Regions from separate parts of the Vallitalea okinawensis genome, predicted to be linked through region 1. Evidence: riboswitches for the same ligand, from Rfam matches in the RefSeq annotation. Region 1 holds a riboswitch; the other holds the start of a gene.

Region 1 (5,732 bases):
AAAAGCTTTAAAACGTGCTCATAAAGCCGGTGTCCGCATTCTAGCCTATGATTGCATAGTAACCAAAGATTCCATAGAGTTCAATGAAGAAGTACCAGTAGTTTTTAAATAAGTTATCCAAGTCATTATATGACTTATAAAAAAGGTAGTGCTCCAAAATGGGGGACTACCTTTTATGCTAAACTCTATAAGTAATATATATGAATAGCGTTACAGAAAGGATGGATGGAGTTCTATGGAGCAACGAGCCATGGAGGGCGAGTCTGGCTGTCTAAGACATGGACGTCTTTCCAACCAGCGCAATAGTACTCCATTCATCCTTGACTCTATTATGAAGCTCCTAATTAACAGGTACTACCGCCCCTTCATATTTCTCAAGAATAAACTCTTTTACACTCTCAGAAGTCAAAGCATCAGATAATGCCTGTAAATCTTCACGGTCATCTTCACCATTACGAATGGTTAAGATGTTCACATAAGGAGATTCCTCGCCTTCTATAATTATGGCATCCTCAATAGGAACAAGGTCAGCTTGTAAAGCGAAGTTTGTATTAATAACAGCTCCATCTACATCATCTAAAGTCCTAGGTAATAAAGCGGCATCTACTTCTTCAAAAGTTATGTTTTTAGGGTTATCAACAATATTAAGTACTGTAGCACGACTGTTAGCAGGATCATCTAAAGAAATTACCCCATTGTTGTGAAGTAAAGCCAGTGCCCTTGCTTCGTTTGATGGATCATTAGGTACTGCAATTGTTGCACCTTTTGGTATGTCCTCAAGAGAAGAGAAATTCTTGCTGTATAAACCCATTGGTTCAATATGGACCTTAGTTAATGCATTAATCTCATAACCAAAATCAGCTATTTGAGCTTCAAGGTAAGGGAAATGTTGAAAGAAGTTAGCATCCACTTCTTTATCAGCTAATGCACGATTAGGGATATTATAGTCTTCAACAACAACTATTTCCAAGTCAATACCTTCTTTACTTAGGTCTTCTTTAATGAATTCTAAGATTTCAGCGTGGGGTACAGAAGTTGCAGCTACCTTCAATGTATTATCATCTTTTCCACAACCAGCTAAAACACTAATGGCTAAAGTTAAAATTAATCCTAATAGTAAACCTTTTTTTCTCATATCTATATCCTCCATTTTCTTTATCTTTTATTTAGTTTTGAAGCGATTCTATTACCTGCCCATTGTATAAACTGAACAAGAAAAATAATGAGTATAACAGTAACTATCATGAGTGTACTGTCATAGCGCTGATAACCATATTGGATTGCGACCTTTCCTAATCCTCCACCACCAAGTAATCCAGCCATGGCACTATAGCCAACAAGATAAACCATGGTTAGAGTAATCCCTGAAACGATGGAAGGAATAGATTCAGGAAGTAATACCTTATAAATAATCTCCCATGTAGTAGATCCCATGGATTGGGCAGCCTCAATAATACCATGATCAATTTCTTTCATTGCGTTCTCAATAACCCTTGCAACAAAGGGGGCAGCAGCAATGGATAAAGGTACAATGGTTGCTGTAGTACCTATGGATGTTCCAACAATGAATCGGGTAAAAGGAATCAGTGCTACCATCAATATAGCAAAAGGGAAAGAGCGCCCTATGTTTACGATGGTACTCAGAACTTTATTGAAAAGGGGTAATGGTTTGATACCTTTACCATCAGTGATAACTAATAATGTACCTAAAGGTAATCCAATTAAAGAAGCTATCAAAGTTGAAAGAAAAACCATGTAGATAGTGTTCCATATCTCAATAGGGAGTATCTGTAGCATCTGTTGGATCTTTTCTATACTCATGATGTTATCACCTCGTATTCTACACCTTTTTCTTTAAGATAGTTTAATGCTTTTCCTTGATCAGTTTCTTTACCTATTAGTTCAATAATCATATTGCCTACAACCATGTTTTGAAGATGATCAATACCACCTAAAAGAATATTGGCATGAACATTAAAGTGTTTAATCATATAAGACAGGATTGGTTCTGCTGTCATTTGTCTCTTATAATTCAGTCGAATAAGCAAATTATTATTGTTAGAATTTACAAAATTTTCTGGAATCTCATGTGTTACATGATGTACAAAGCTTTTTGTGGTTGGATGCTTTGGATGTGTGAAGACTGTGGAAGTTTCACCTTCTTCAATAACTTTCCCTTGCTCCATAACCGCTACCTTGTTGCAAATCTGTTTAATAACATCCATTTCATGAGTGATGATAATGATGGTAAGACCTAACTCATGATTAATTTTTTTTAATAAGTTGAGGATTGCTCGGGTAGTTTTAGGGTCTAATGCTGAGGTAGCTTCATCACATAATAGTATCTCAGGTTGATTGGCTAAAGCTCTAGCAATTCCGACCCTTTGTTTTTGTCCACCACTTAATTGTGAAGGGTAGGCATGCTTCTTATCACTGAGTTCCACGAGTTCTAATAATCTGTCTATGTGTTGCTGACGCTCTGTTTTTGGAATCTTAGCAATTTCCATGGGGTAAGCTATGTTATCTGCCACAGTACGCATACTCAACAAATTAAAATGTTGAAAAATCATACCAACGCGCTTGCGTAATTCTCGGAGTTGAGTTATCGAGTAGTTGAGTATATTATCATCATTAATGATTATTTCACCAGAAGTAGGTTCTTCCAATCGATTAATGCATCTCACCAATGTGGATTTACCAGCACCACTTAATCCTATAATGCCATAGATGTCACCAGATTCAATATGTAAGTTGACATCTGAAAGTGCTCTTACTGTATGCTGGGTATTATTAAATTCTTTGCTTATATTTTTGATACGTATCAATAGTTCAAGCCTCCTTACTAAAGTCAAACCAAAAAAAGTGATTTATGCACTAAAAAAACTCTTTCGAAACGAAAGAGTTTGATAGGCATATCATCTCTCTCATCTCTCTGCATGATTGCAGCTGGATTTAGCACCTTTGCCATTAAGGCCGGTTGCTGGGTATCATAGGGCCAGTCCCTCCACCTCTCTTGATGAGATATTAAATTTTTAATATCAATTATATAATTGATTTGGTTGATATGAAGTATAGCATCATTTAATTATAATTGTCAAGCATTTTTTCTTTTTCTTTGATGAAGTCGTATAATTTCAATGAAGAAAAAGACACCACCAATAGCAGATGTAATATAGACTGTGAATAAGCGCCAATAGAAGGTTAAAGCAGCTAAAATGATCTCTGAATCAACAATTTTTGAGAACAAGTAAACATAGCCACCTTCAGCAAATCCAGACCCGCCAGGAGTGACGCCAAAATACATAATGAAAGTAGCCACAGCTTGATTCGCCATAATTTCTAAAGCGGGTATATCCAAGCCCAAATCACTAGACATGATCACGGAGAACGCATAAAGTGCAAAATAATAAAAGATAGTTGAAATAAAACTTAAAAGTATATAGCGTGGTAAACCTCCGAAAAATTCACGAAAAGTAGAAGCAAAGCTATCGACTTGTTTCGTAATGGATTTATAGGATTTATAAAATGTATTAGATGATATGATTTTCTTGCTATATAGCCATTTATAGAGTTTATAAATCAGTGATTTGATTTTTTCTTTATGTTTAAGTACTTTAAAGAGTAAGACAATAAATAAAATATAGCCGATTAAAACTAAAGGGAAAAATAAGGCTGCCTTTTTTACAGATTCATCACCACTGACGCCAGTTAAAACAATATAGAGCGCAAAAGGAATTAGCATCATATTAAAAGAAGATGCCAAAAAAGATTTAAGTGAAGTGACAGCAGCAGCTTTGCCAATGGAAAGGCCTTGTTTATTCAAGAAGTAAATCATAGCAAATGCACCGCCTATTGTAAAGGGAGTGATATTGCATATAAAAAAATTAATAAAGGTTAGGATGAGTACATAAGGAAAAACGATATTTTCCTTTAAAGTCCTTAATATAAAATATAAACGAAAGCCATCGATAACAACATAAGCAAATAAAAGAATTAGCATTTGAGCTAAAGCATTTTTTGAGAAAATATGTAGCTCACTAAAGGTTATATCATTAAATTGGTGGAGTAGAAATTGTAATGAAAAGATGGATATGGTAACAAAAAGTAGAGTAAATCCTAGGTAACGTAATAATGACTTTCTTGTAAAATGCTTATTTTGATTCTTCATCATACCATCCTCGTTTTTTAATCTAAACTATAGAGTCTATTTTTATTTTTTACCATTATATCATTTTAATACAAGTGAATCAATTTTAAGAACCTTAAAATTTCATTAGAAAATTTTAATTTTGGGTCCCTTTTTTATTATGTTTTTGCGGATATTATATTGTATTTCGACAAAAAACTACTTTAGGAGGACACAAAATGTTAAAAAGATTAGTATCAATTGTATTAGTTCTAGCATTAATTTTTTCAAATGGTTTAGTTTCTGTAGCTAGCGAAAACGAGGGTGAATCAGAAGTGGTTCAAAACCAAGAGGAAGTACAAACAGAAGAGAATAATGTAGAAGAAGATGAAGATGTTGAAGATGAAAACAATGAAGACGAAGAAGTAGTAGAAGAAGAGGACGACGAAGAAGACGACGAAGAAGACAAAGAAGACGACGAAGAAGATGAAGATGAAGATGAAGACGATGAAGATGAAGACGAAGAAGACGAAGACGATTTAGATGAAGATCATAAATATAATAAAAAAGATCGTTATAAAAAATACGAAGAATGGAAGAAAATAAAAAAGGAAATAAAAGAAGAAGAACAAGAAATTAATAAACTAAAAAAAGAGCTGAAAGAGCTTTATAAAGGTATTAAGAAAATTGGAGATACTGATATAGAAGAGCAACTAAAGGAAGACTTAGAAGTTATTTTAGAGCGATTTTCTGAATTAAAAGATGAAATGCATACATTGTTAGCTGAGAGAAAAGAGATTATTAGATCAAAATACACTGATAAAGAATTGGAAGAGATTAAGGAAAGTGAAAATAAGATAAAAGATGAAAAATCAAATGTAAAAGTATTATCTATTGATAGTATTTTATCTGATTCTGTTGAATTTAAATTTGATACACCCCCTGTAATTATTGAAGGAAGAACATTAGTTCCAGTAAGAGCAATAACAGAAGGATATGGTGCTAAAGTTGAGTGGAAAGCAGAGACTAAAGAAGCAATTATCTTAAAAGGTGAGATAGAAATAATTCTACCACTTGACTCAAATAAAGTTTTGGTTAATGGTGATGAAGTTATTTTAGATACGCAATCAGATCTTATGAATGATAGAATTTATGTACCACTTCGATTTATTCTTGAAACATTTGGTTTAGATATTGAGTGGGATGGAGAGACAGAAACCATTGAGGTAAATGAATTGTAAGATAAGAAACAATATATATTAGATTAGGCTTTTAGATAGTATGTCATATGCTATTTAAAAGTCTTTTTTTAGTGAAGGAAAGTACTGCGTTTTGCTCGCAAGGAACCATACTTACCTGCACATACTTGAAATGTGATGTAGGTCACTTTGTTTGAATATAAACTAAGAATTATAAATTTTATATTGATTATATTAGAATATTATAATATAATTAAATAAGTTACATTAGCATATTCTAATATAATTAACTATATAATGAAAAGGGGATGATTACTTAAAAGATTATTCTAGAAATAAGTATATAGTGAAAAAGAAGAGGAGGCGTTAGGATGTTTTATTGGCTGGATCAACTTATTGAATATTTA
Region 2 (5,732 bases), on a different contig from region 1:
CCCCCTCTTTTCCACCACCTATTCTTATCAAATCCCTCGTATTTATTCCAAAAATCTGTTTACTCACAATAACACCGCCTTAACATCCTTAAATAATTACTTAAATGAAAAAATTAGCTTGATGATGATAAATCACCAAGCTTTTATTATGAATGTTTAAATTAATTAATTAGCTACATCCTTCTCTAGCAAATCCAGCAATATGACAATCATTAACGCAAATAGAACAATCATCTACTACACAAGGTTTACATCTTATAGAATAAGTGCAGCATCCTGGGCAAGAATTACAATCGCAATAGAAAAAGCTAAATGTTTGAGAAAAAATATCGCCTTCGTCGTCAATTTTAAAAGTCCAACTATCTAATTGAAGCTCCTGACCACCATCACATGATCTGAACAATTGGAATAACAGTTCAACCTCTCCTGATCCATTATCTGGAACAAAATGAACGTTACTTGAAAATTGGATCATACATTTAGGTTGACATAAGCATGTAGTATCAAGAACAACTGTTCCTAATGCTCTTTCAGTATTAGCTAAACAGGCAATTGTTGTAGGACCACCATCGGACATTGAGAAACCACTACCAGTACCACATTCAAATAAAATTGGTTTAGGTAGAGGGTGACCTGGTCGTCTACAGCGAACACAATCTCTACAATCTCGGCCTCTATCACTGTCATAGTCTCTTTCCATTTCTTTATAATCTGACATGATTTCACCATCCTTATAAAATATTGGGGACTTAAGCTTTGTCCTAATATATACTATTCTCTAGTGGCTATTTATGTGACATGCCTAATGATTAATTTTAATATAATATACTAATACCTTTAAACTGAATAAATTCCATATTCAATCTCAAAAGCTAAGTACTATTTATATCAAAAATAAATCGAGGTGGAGCTATGAAAAAAATAGGTCATAAAGATCAGGTAGAACATGAAGATCGTTTAGCAATTAACAAGTTAACAAAAGTAAATTCAAATGAATTAGCAAAAGTAAATAATAATATGTTACATGATCAACAGAATTCAAACCCTCTAGTTAAAAGAGGGTCTAAAGAAGAGACTGTATCTCAAGGTGAGAAAGGTCCTAAAGGGGATACCGGACCACAAGGTGAGAAAGGTCCTAAAGGCGACATGGGGCCACAAGGTGATAGAGGTCCTAAAGGCGATGTGGGACTACAAGGTGATAGAGGTCCTAAAGGCGATATGGGGTCACAAGGTGATAGAGGTCCTAAAGGCGATGTGGGACTACAAGGTGATAGAGGTCCTAAAGGTGATCTGGGACCTAAAGGTGAAAAGGGTGATTCCGGTGAATTTATAGGCAAAGGGAGTTTAATGGCTTGGGAAAAATTTATAAACCATTTGCTAACTTTAAATATTGTAACTGTTGATTTTTGTACTACTACTCAAAAACCTTGCTACATAAATAATCCTTTAAGTCCCATTGAAAATTTTATGATTGAGATTGGTGACTTTATCATACCTATCTGGCAATTGATTGGTATAAAACTTACAGTTCGAGCAGATGAAATTACTGATGATGAGTTACTAAATGGGCTTATTATATTACCACAATACTCTTTTAGTGAATGTGAGTATTTTTTTAGACAGAGGCTTCAACAGCTACAAGCAAATGAAATCATTATTAATATCAACACCTTAGGTGATCAATATTACTTTAATATTAATAAAGTAATGATTGTAGGAATAGGTATTGGTATTATATTGGTTAAACCACTAGATTTAACAACTGACCATGACTATTTCGCACTTTCCATAAGTAAAATAGCTAGTATCGAAAAATATAAAGAAAAAAGAGGGTTGACATCAGAGATGTAACGTGGTAAAGTATTATAAATAATTCAACAATTTAAAATATTCTTATCAAGAGTGGTGGAGGGACTGGCCCTTTGAAGCCCAGCAACCGGCGTTAAGCATCGGTGCTAAATCCTGCAGATATTAAATCTGAGAGATAAGTCAAGAGAATGTATTCTCCTCTAGATCTCTCTAGAGGAGTTTTATTTTATAAGGAGGTTATCATATGAAAAAAGAATTGAAATTTGATACATTACAAGTCCATGCTGGTCAAAATCCTGATCCAACAACAGGTTCTCGTGCAGTTCCTCTTTATCAAACTACAGCTTATGTATTTGATAACTCTGAACATGCAAGCAAATTATTTGCTTTAGAAGAAGCTGGTAACATCTATACAAGAATCATGAATCCAACTACAGCTGTTCTTGAAGAAAGAGTCGCTGCTTTAGAAGGTGGAAAGGCTGCTTTAGCCGTATCATCAGGGTCTTCAGCTGTTACCTATGCAATACTTGCTATCTGCCAACATGGTGATCATATTGTTGCTGCAAACACATTATATGGTGGTACATATAATCTATTTGCTAATACCCTACCACGTTTTGGTATTACAACGGAATTTGTTGATCCAGCTGACCCCAAAAACTTTGCTAATGCAATAACATCACAAACAAAAGCCATTTTTATTGAATCCATCGGTAACCCCAATGCTAATGTGGTGGATATTGATAAGATTGCTCAAGTAGCTCAAGAACATCATTTACCTTTAATAGTTGATAATACCTTTGCTACCCCTTATTTATTGCGTCCGCTGGAACACGGAGCTAATATTGTTGTTCATTCTGCAACAAAATTTATGGGAGGACATGGTACTTCTATTGGTGGTGTTATCGTTGATGGTGGTAATTTTGATTGGGGTAAAGACAAAAAATTCCCTCTACTATCAGAGCCAGAACCCGGTTATCATGGCCTAGTCTTTAGCGATATTGTTCCTGAGTTGGCCTTTATAACCAGAGCTAGAGTAACCTTATTAAGAGATACTGGTGCAGCTATTAGCCCATTTAATGCATTCCTTATACTACAAGGTCTGGAGACTTTATCTCTTAGGATGGAAAAACATATTAACAACGCAAAAGCCATTGCAGAATTTTTAGACACACACACTAAAATTGAAAGCGTTCATTATCCTAACTTACCAAACAGTCCTTTTAAGGATCTAGCAGAACGCTATTTTCCAAAAGGAGCTGGTGCAGTATTTACCTTCAATATTAAAGGTACTAAAGAGGATTGTACCAAGTTTATTGATAACGTACAGCTTTTCTCACACTTAGCTAATGTTGGGGATGCTAAGTCCTTAATCATTCATCCTGCTTCTACAACCCATCAGCAATTATCTGAGGAGCAACAAAGAAGTTCTGGAATAACCCCATCATTGATTCGGACTTCTATTGGTATTGAAGATGTTGATGATCTAATAGCTGATCTTAATCAGGCATTAGAGAGTATTTAAAACTACACAGCAAAATTGGGTTACTTGCCAAGTAACCCAATTTTACTGTACTTCTATCTTCTTAGTGATTACGATTAAATCCCAAAAATTTAATAGATCATCCTTAAAAATAAGAACATCCTTTTTATCGACTTTTTGAATCTCAAAATTCAGTTGAATAGGCTGACCTAATTTTTTATCAGGTGATGCTAAAAAAACAGTGTCAACACGAAAATCAATAGGTAAATTAAATTTCAGATTTTTTAATTTATGAATTGCATTTTTTTTCTCTGTCCAGTTATTTGAATTATTATATAAATTAATAAGGGAAATGGAAAGAAAGCCTCTTCCCTCTTTAATAATTAACCACACTTTATTTTCTAATGCAGCTACACTATAGTTGAAGTTCTCAAAGCATCCATAATTATCCTTTAAACGATAATAGATTTTTGTTACATCACTCACATTCTCTTCAAAAAGAACGTCCTTGTATCGTATTTGAAAATCAAAATAAGCTCTTATTTCCTCTAAAAGATCCTTTTTAATACGATGCAGAAGATAATATCCACCATTAGAGAATATGGTAGCTAGTAGTAATTTATAACTGTTTATCTCATGTGGTATGCTATGTAACTTAGGTATTTGGCAATCAATAATAACAGGCTTATAATGACTAAAGTACTTTCCCTCTAGAATAATATTCTTTAGTTGATAATATGTACAGTAAGGTTGGCGAACTTTTAAAATAAGAGCAGCCTGCTCTGTTATATCATAATTCTTGATAGGCCAATAGTAATCTCTATAAATAAATAATTCCTTGTTCAACTTACTAATTTCCTTGACTAAGTCAAATTGCGAACGAAAATCTTCATAATTCATACCTTCAACACCTAATACCACACCGTTGATGTATTCGACTAAGGATACAACATACCTTTTAAATGTTCCTTTAAGCCATGTAAGCTTATGCTCTAAACTATTAATTATTTCGTCTAGCGCATCTTTATGTTGATGCTTTTTATCTAATATACTCCAATGACGCCGTTCTTCATAGTGGGCCTCCCATTTATCTTTTAATGGTAAATAGAGAAGATGGTTGATACCGCTTTCTTTATTTTTTGATTTTTCAAAAAATTTATATGTTGTAAGAAAATAATAATTAATATGCAATTGCTTAAAGTGAGTAATAACTTCTTCGTTGATTGCATCTACCATAGCTATACGCGTTGAATGGTGAGATTCATAAGTAAAATCTATAGACAAGGAGTACTGATGCACCTTTTTATATCCTTGATAGAGTATTACATCAATACCATAACCTCCTATTTGCCACTCACTATACTCTAGATCATATTGCAGCTTCATGGATTCCCTATCTCTTTCAATGTCTTGGTGTAATGTTTCTACATCTAAAAGGTTGGTCCACTTCATTATCTGTATCTCGAGTTTAATGGTATGATTATACTGATCAGCACCTTCTAAATCAATTGTAAGCTTAACCTGATCTCCCATCATATATTGGCTTTTATCGGGTACTACATTCCTAATAAGCAACCTCATCCCCCTTTCTTAAAAAGCCAAGTTGAATTTTTATAGGGCTTATTATAATCATACGATGGTACAAGTTTTAATATTTATACAAATTTAGAAAAAGAAGAACTCTTATGAGTCCCTCTTATTCTTCATCGTCTTTCTTCTTATTAAGATGTATTTTTTTTCGGTTCTTTTTCCATATTGGTATGATGAATGCTGCAAGTATACCTAAAATAATAATAAACGGAATGGCTCCAACTGTTAATAATAGTAATCCTTCTGCCAGGCTCTTTAAAGCCTCAATGGAGCCTTGGAAGGTTTTAGAGATTTTATCACCTAAACTAGGGTTGAAAACGACCTCTGTTACTTCTTGAACTTCATGTAAACTTATATAAAGTGTTGTATAATCAATAAGATTATCCCAACGTTTTAATTGGCTAGTCATTGAGTCAATTTCATAGGTAACTTCGGCAAGTTCCTTTTCTAACTTAATAATCGCTTCAAGATCATCTGCCTCATCTAATATGGCTAGTAATCTTTCTTGTTGCACTTCTTTTGTATGCAAGCGTGATTCCATATCGTAATATTCCAAGGTCACATCTTCTGCTTCTTCTCGCTTATTCGTTATGACTCCAATATCCCCAAGGCGTTCAACAAATACATCTTCTTTTCCCTTAGGTATACGTACTTTATAATAAGCTGAACGATAACCGTATTGATTATTTATACTTCCGCCTTCAATCTCTGAGTGCTCGATATAACCGTCTAGATGCTTTACCTGCTCCTCAATAAATTGAGTACTTCTTTCATAGTCTAATGTTTCAATATCATAATATCTTGTTATAATCAGCTTTGGTTCATCACCAAGGGACTTCTCAGTATTTTC

The links. Region 1 has a riboswitch for S-adenosylmethionine ahead of C1Y58_RS03440 (methionine ABC transporter ATP-binding protein). Riboswitches for the same ligand answer to the same signal wherever they lie in the genome.
Region 2: another riboswitch for S-adenosylmethionine. It lies ahead of C1Y58_RS15745 (O-acetylhomoserine aminocarboxypropyltransferase/cysteine synthase family protein); the one in region 1 lies ahead of C1Y58_RS03440 (methionine ABC transporter ATP-binding protein).

Annotation. Positions count from the first base shown of each region.
Region 1 is NZ_PQDH01000001.1:731,675-737,406, reverse strand. Features, by position in the region: gene sfsA (DNA/RNA nuclease SfsA) at 1-112, shown strand, start outside; gene C1Y58_RS03450 (MetQ/NlpA family ABC transporter substrate-binding protein) at 341-1,135, opposite strand; gene C1Y58_RS03445 (methionine ABC transporter permease) at 1,156-1,821, opposite strand; gene C1Y58_RS03440 (methionine ABC transporter ATP-binding protein) at 1,818-2,825, opposite strand; SAM riboswitch class I at 2,922-3,023, opposite strand; gene C1Y58_RS03435 (lysylphosphatidylglycerol synthase transmembrane domain-containing protein) at 3,095-4,168, opposite strand; gene C1Y58_RS26680 (stalk domain-containing protein) at 4,366-5,367, shown strand; gene C1Y58_RS03420 (permease) at 5,697-5,732, shown strand, end outside.
Region 2 is NZ_PQDH01000005.1:289,455-295,186, forward strand. Features, by position in the region: gene C1Y58_RS15730 (serine/threonine protein kinase) at 1-67, opposite strand, end outside; gene C1Y58_RS15735 (DUF4489 domain-containing protein) at 170-718, opposite strand; gene C1Y58_RS15740 (collagen-like domain-containing protein) at 913-1,851, shown strand; SAM riboswitch class I at 1,891-1,991, shown strand; gene C1Y58_RS15745 (O-acetylhomoserine aminocarboxypropyltransferase/cysteine synthase family protein) at 2,054-3,334, shown strand; gene C1Y58_RS15750 (glycoside hydrolase family 66 protein) at 3,377-4,867, opposite strand; gene C1Y58_RS15755 (DUF4349 domain-containing protein) at 4,989-5,732, opposite strand, start outside.